Linked DNA regions of Amycolatopsis mediterranei. The protein of the gene in region 1 interacts with the protein of each later gene in a pairwise test. Links are inferred from orthologs where the notes say so. Each region holds a gene or a part of one and is shown in the gene's direction. Other genes may lie near its edges.

What was found.
Region 2: the proteins of ftsZ (region 1) and rlmN interact in binary tests that used the Escherichia coli proteins (3 or more experiments, as listed by UniProt). The link is inferred for Amycolatopsis mediterranei from one-to-one orthologs.

Annotation. Positions count from the first base shown.
Region 1 is NZ_CP100416.1:3,253,345-3,256,581, forward strand. The notes cover bases 170-3,094. They hold ftsZ (cell division protein FtsZ), read left to right. Parts: upstream 170-942; coding sequence 943-2,247; downstream 2,248-3,094. Other genes in these bases: ISP_RS15530 (anti-sigma factor), read left to right, coding at 170-700; pgeF (peptidoglycan editing factor PgeF), read left to right, coding at 2,322-3,026; ISP_RS15545 (YggS family pyridoxal phosphate-dependent enzyme), read left to right, coding at 3,023-3,094. Also shown: more of ISP_RS15530, read left to right, coding at 1-169; more of ISP_RS15545, read left to right, coding at 3,095-3,237. UniProt on the Escherichia coli protein: Essential cell division protein that forms a contractile ring structure (Z ring) at the future cell division site. The regulation of the ring assembly controls the timing and the location of cell division.
Region 2 is NZ_CP100416.1:2,218,649-2,221,784, forward strand. The notes cover bases 308-3,131. They hold rlmN (dual-specificity RNA methyltransferase RlmN), read left to right. Parts: upstream 308-1,078; coding sequence 1,079-2,185; downstream 2,186-3,131. Other genes in these bases: ISP_RS10585 (transketolase-like TK C-terminal-containing protein), read left to right, coding at 308-352; ISP_RS10590 (hypothetical protein), read right to left, coding at 345-923; ISP_RS10600 (hypothetical protein), read left to right, coding at 2,220-2,486. Also shown: more of ISP_RS10585, read left to right, coding at 1-307.

The DNA of each region.
Region 1 (3,237 bases):
GGAGTTCGCCCGCCACCTCGAGCAGTGCGACTCGTGCACACAGGAGGTCGCCGAGCTGCGGGCGACGGCGGCCCGGCTGGGCGCGGCGATGGCCGAAGAGCCGCCGCCGGGGTTCAAGGACCGCGTCATGACCGCCATGCACGCCACCCGCCAGCTGCCGCCGCGCACCCGGCCCGGTGCGCCGGAGCGGCACCGCCGCTCGGTGCGGGCCCCGCGCTGGGCGGTCGTCGTGTCGGCCGCGGCGGCCGTCGTCGGGCTCGCCGCGGGCGGGGTGTTCGGCGGGATCGCGCTGACCCAGCAGCAGGAGCTGCAGGCCGCCCAGAGCCGCCTCGACCAGGCGAAACAGCAGTTCGCGCCGGTGGCGGCGCTGCTCGCGGCACCGGACGCGAAGACCGCGCACGGCGAGGCGCCGACCGGCGGCGGCGTCACGGTCGTCCTGTCGCGGTCGCTCAACCGGGTGATGGTGATGGACGCCGGCCTGCCGTCGCAGCCGGGCGGGAAGGTCTACGAAGCCTGGCTGATCACCGGCGCGGCCGCGCCGCGCCCGGCCGGGGTGATCGCGGCGGCGGACCGGGGCGGCCTGGTCGTGGCGGACGGCGTCGCCGGCGCCGACAAGGTCGCGGTGAGCGTCGAACCGCCCGGTGGATCGGCCACCGGAACACCCACGGAAGTCCTCATGAGCATGCCCGTCCCCGCCTGATCCGGTGGCCATACCAGATCGGGCCGGGACGGTGCCGGGGGCCCGTCGCTCTTGCGCGCTCGAACGTGTTGTGGCAAAACACCTTTGCGACACACGGCGTGCCTACTGGATTAGAGCCTGCCTGGTGCCTACCGTCCTGCCTAACGTCGGCGGTTGACATAACTCTCGATCTGGGGTTGAGGTTGAGGGTTGATCACCGGCGGCGGGCTGTACGGGCACAACGATCAGGAAGGCGGACTTCGATGACGCCCCCGCACAACTACCTTGCGGTGATCAAGGTGGTCGGCATCGGCGGTGGCGGCGTGAACGCCGTGAACCGCATGATCGAGGTCGGCCTCAAGGGTGTCGAGTTCATCGCGGTGAACACCGACGCCCAGGCACTGCTCATGTCCGACGCCGACGTCAAGCTGGACATCGGCCGCGAACTGACCCGCGGCCTCGGCGCGGGCGCCGCCCCCGAGGTCGGCCAGAAGGCCGCCGAAGACCACCGTGAAGAGATCGAAGAGGTCATCAAGGGCGCCGACATGGTGTTCGTGACGGCCGGTGAAGGCGGCGGCACGGGCACCGGTGGCGCACCGGTCGTGGCGCAGATCGCCCGCAAGCTGGGCGCGCTGACCATCGGCGTCGTGACCCGCCCGTTCACCTTCGAGGGCAAGCGGCGCGGCAAGCAGGCCGAAGACGGCATCCAGTCGCTGCGCAACGAGTGCGACACCCTCATCGTGATCCCGAACGACCGGCTGCTGCAGCTCGGCGACATCGGCGTCTCGCTGATGGACGCGTTCCGCTCCGCGGACGAGGTGCTGCTCTCCGGTGTCCAGGGCATCACCGACCTGATCACCACGCCGGGCCTGATCAACCTCGACTTCGCCGACGTCAAGAGCGTCATGTCCGGCGCGGGCTCCGCGCTGATGGGCATCGGCTCGGCGCGCGGCGAGGGCCGGGCCATCCAGGCCGCGGAGAAGGCGATCAACTCGCCGCTGCTGGAGGCGTCGATGGACGGCGCCCACGGTGCGCTGCTGTCCATCGCGGGCGGCTCCGACCTGGGCCTGTTCGAGATCAACGAGGCCGCGTCGCTGGTCCAGGAGTCCGCGCACCCGGACGCGAACATCATCTTCGGCACGATCATCGACGACTCCCTCGGCGACGAGGTCCGCGTCACGGTGATCGCGGCCGGGTTCGACGCCGGCGCGCCGACGCACAAGAAGCTGGACCCGTCGACGTTCGGTTCCGGCTCGCGCGGGTCGTCCACCGCGTCGGCTTCGGCCGGCCAGGTCTCGAACTCGCAGTCGCCGCCGTCGGGCGCCACCCCGGTGCCGTCCGCGGGCAGCTCCGGCTACCCGGTGGCGCCGCCGCGGTCGCACTCGCCGCTGCCGTCGGCCGGCGGCAACCAGCCCTCGGGCGGGCTCCCGCAGCCCGGCGGCGGTTCGCGCGGCTACTCGCCGCTCGGCTCCAACGCGACCCAGGGCAGCCTGCCCGGGCGCGCGATGCCGGTGCACGACGACCCGTCGGACGACGAGGTCGACGTCCCGCCGTTCATGCGGCGCTAGCCACACCTCTGAAGGCCATCGCCCGCGAACTAGAGTCGTGGGTGGTGGCCTTCAGTGATGTTCAGGAGGATTTCGTGCGGGTGCGGCGAGTGGTCACGACCAGGGCGGGCGGCGCGTCACGGCCCCCCTACGACACCTTCAACCTGGGCGACCACGTCGGCGACGACGAGGGCAACGTCTTCGCCAACCGCAAGCGCCTGGCCGCCGAGCTGGGCCTGGCCGAGGACGAGCTGGCCTGGATGGAGCAGGTCCACGGCCGCACGGCGACGATCGTGGACGGCTCGGAAACCACCGCGGCGGAGGCGACCGACGCCCTGGTGACCGCGACCCCGGGCGTCGCGCTCGTGGTGCTGGTCGCCGACTGCGTCCCGATCCTGCTGGCCGACGCCGAGGCCGGGGTGGTCTCGGCGGTGCACGCGGGCCGGGTGGGCACGCGGGTCGGCGTCGTCGCGGCCGCGGTCGAGGCCATGCGGAAGCTGGGCGCCGAGCCGCACCGGATCGAGGCCCTGCTCGGCCCGGCGATCTGCGGCGACTGCTACGAGGTCCCCGCCGCCATGGCCGCCGACGTCGAGAAACACGTCCCCGGCAGCGCGTGCAAGACCCGCACGGGCACCCCCGGCCTCGACCTGCGCGCCGGGCTCTGGCGGCAGCTGGCCGACCTCGGCGTCGGCAAGATCGGCGTCGACCCGCGCTGCACGAACGAGGACAAGACACTGTTCAGCTACCGGCGCGACGGGACCACCGGGCGGATCGCGGGCATCACCTGGATCGAGGCGTGACCTCCCGGAAGGCCGAGCTGGCCGAGAACCTGGCCGAGGTCGAGGAGCGGATCGCCGCCGCCTGCCGCGCCGCCGGGCGCGCGCGGGACGAGGTCAAGCTGATCGCGATCACGAAGACCTTCCCCGCGTCCGACGTCGCGCTGCTGGCCGAGCTCGGCGTCACCGACGTCGGCGAGAACCGCGACCAGGAGGCCGGGCCGAAGGCCGCCGA
Region 2 (3,136 bases), 1.0 Mb from region 1 along the record:
GGACACCCTGGCGGCGGCCGAGCGGCTGGCCCAGGTCGGCGTCGAGGCCGACGTCGTGTGCGTGACCAGTCCGGGCCTGCTGTTCGAGGCGCTCCAGGCCCGGTCCGGCCGGGGGAGCGCCGAGTCGTGGATCCTCGACCGGGTGTTCCCGGCTTCGCGGGCGAAGCCGCTGGTCACCGTGCTCGACGGCCACCCGCACACGCTGGCGTTCCTGGCCGGGATCAACCGGGTGCCGTCGGTCGCTCTCGGCGTCACGGGTTTCGGGCAGTCGGGGTCGCTCGAGGACGTCTACCGCTACCACGGCATCGACACGGACGCGATCATCCGGGCCGCGCTCGACGCCGTCAGCTGAAGGTGGCGCCGCCGAGCATGGCGTCCATCTTGGCGTCCCAGCCGGGGAAGGACCCGTACTGGACGACCAGGATCCGGCTGGTCGGCAGCCACCACATCCGGACCTGGTTGTTCTGCGCCGAGTTCTCGCAGGTGACCTTCCAGCGGCCGTACTCGGCGTTCTTGGGGCCGATCGGCGCGAAGCCGGAGTCGAGGAGGGTGCTGCCGGTGGCCTCCGTGGCCTTGCCGGGCGGCGACGCGGGGGTGATGCAGGTCGGCAGGTCCGTGCCGGTGTACCAGCCGAAGGGCCGCTTCGTGCTCGGGAGGTTGATCGGCGTGCCGGCGTCCGGCTTGCGCAGGTTCACGACCCGCGCTTCGCAGGCCACGGCGCCTTCGCTGATGCAGCCGTCCAGCAGGCCGTCCGGGCTGTGCTCGGTGTAGGTCGCGCCGGCCGGCAGGGTCAGGTGCAAGGACCCCACGGTGGCGCGCGGCCCGCTCGGCGTGCTCGGCGCGGGCGGGCCGTCGGCCGGGGTGCTGCAGGCGGCAGCGCTCAGGATGACCGCGACAGCCAGGACGAGGTGCCGGAAGGACACGCGCTCACCTCTTTCGTCGGACGCCGGTTTTCACGTCGTCGATCATCCCTCCGGGTGGCGCGGCTCCACCGACCGGGGGCGGTCCGTGACCGGGAGTACACCGGGCCGGGGTGGTGCGGGCGGTGCCGGTGGGCGCGTGGGACACTGGTCCGGTTATGACTGCCCTTCCCCTCGTCTTCGACGCGCCCAAGCGCGGCCTGCCGCCGCGCCACCTCGCCGACCTGTCGGTGTCCGAGCGCGCGGCCGCGGTCGCCGAGCTGGGGGAGAAACCGTTCCGCGCGAAGCAGCTGTCGAACCACTACTTCTCCCGGCTGACGGTGGACCCGGAGGAGATGACGGACATCCCGGCGGCGTCCCGGCAACGGCTGGTCGCCGACCTGATGCCGACGCTGCTGACCGAGGTCCGCGCGCTGGCGGCCGACGACGGCGCGACGCGCAAGACGCTGTGGCGCGCCCACGACGGCACGCTCCTGGAGAGCGTCCTGATGCGCTACCCGGACCGCGCGACGCTGTGCATCTCGAGCCAGGCGGGCTGCGGCATGGCGTGCCCGTTCTGCGCGACCGGCCAGGGCGGCCTCGACCGGAACTTGTCGACGGCGGAGATCGTCGACCAGGTCCGCTCGGCGGCGGCGGTCATGCGCGACGGCGCGATGCCGGGTGGTCCGGGCCGGCTGTCGAACATCGTCTTCATGGGGATGGGCGAGCCGCTCGCCAACTACAAGCGTGTGGTGGCCGCGGTCCGGCGGATCACGGATCCCGCGCCCGGTGGCCTGGGGATCGGGCAGCGTTCGGTGACGGTGTCGACGGTGGGTCTCGCGCCGGCGATCCGGAAGCTGGCGGACGAGAAGATGCAGGTGCGGCTGGCGGTGTCGTTGCACACGCCGGATGACGAGCTGCGGGACACCTTGGTCCCGGTGAACGAGCGGTGGTCGGTGGACGAGGTGCTGTCGGCTGCCCGGTACTACGCGGACACGTCCGGGCGGCGGGTGTCTATTGAGTATGCGTTGATCCGGGACATCAACGATCAGCCGTGGCGGGCGGAGTTGCTGGCGAAGCGGTTGCGGAAGCACTTGGGTCAGCTGGTGCACGTCAACGTGATTCCGTTGAATCCGACGCCGGGTTCGAAGTGGGATGCGTCGCCGAAGCCGGTGGAGCGGGAGTTCGTGCGGCTGGTGAACGCCGGGGGAGTAGCGTGCACGGTGCGTGACACGCGCGGCCAGGAGATTGCCGCGGCCTGTGGCCAGCTGGCCGCTGAAGGCTGAGTTTTTTCGTTTCGGTTATGGAGAAATCGTCGTGATGTATGCGCCCAGCCTGTTGGACCCGGCTGCGGAATCGTTGAAGCTGGCGGATTTCCGCGGCGCGACCCAGGTGGCTCGGGAGGCGCGGACGTTGCTGGGTGAGCGGTTCAGCTCGGTGACGTTCATGTACGTGCTGATGCGGGCGTTCGAGGTCGAGTACACCGCGGCGTGTGACGCTTCGCGGTGGCATGAGTTCCATGGTGGACCGCGGGCGCTTTCGGACGCTGATCTGGAGAAGCTGCTCGCTCCCTGGCTTGATCGCTGACCAGCGGTTCAGCCGCTCCGGTAGAGGGGTTCGCCCTGGACGGCGAGCACCAAACTAATTCGTTCGTCGAGCCTGCCGTGGCTTGCCCAGCGGTGAGCGGCAGGCCGGTGATGCCGCCGCCGGTGACCGTGCCGGTCTGGTCAGCGATGAACGGGTAGGCCTGAAACGCGCGAGCCGCGGGGGCGGCGGCGCGCTGGAACATTGCCTCCAGAGCCGGGAGTGCGTCGACGCGGAGAGCGATCGCGGACAGGCTCAGCGGCGTATGGCTGCGGCGCACCTGGTTGGCCTTGTCTCCATCGATGGCGTGTGCAATCAAGGACAGCGAGACAACCGCCACGACGAGGTAGTGTTGTGACCACTGTGGACGGTGCAAAGCAGTACGCTCAGTGCGGTCGTGGCGGCCGCGCGATCAGCACGTAACGGCTGATCAGTCCGACGTTGCAGGCCACGCCCGCCCATCCCGCATCCCTCGCAGCCGACTGCTGCTGCTCGTCCTGCGCAGCAGCAGGACGAGCAGAGCGATGGTCGGACTACCCGCGATGACGGCAATGACCGACCACAGGCCGCCGGGCGCGGCGACGGAAAGCCGCCAGTCAGGGTCGAGGCGGCCGTCGCCCCGGACTGCGTTCCGGCGGGCTTGGTGAGCCAGC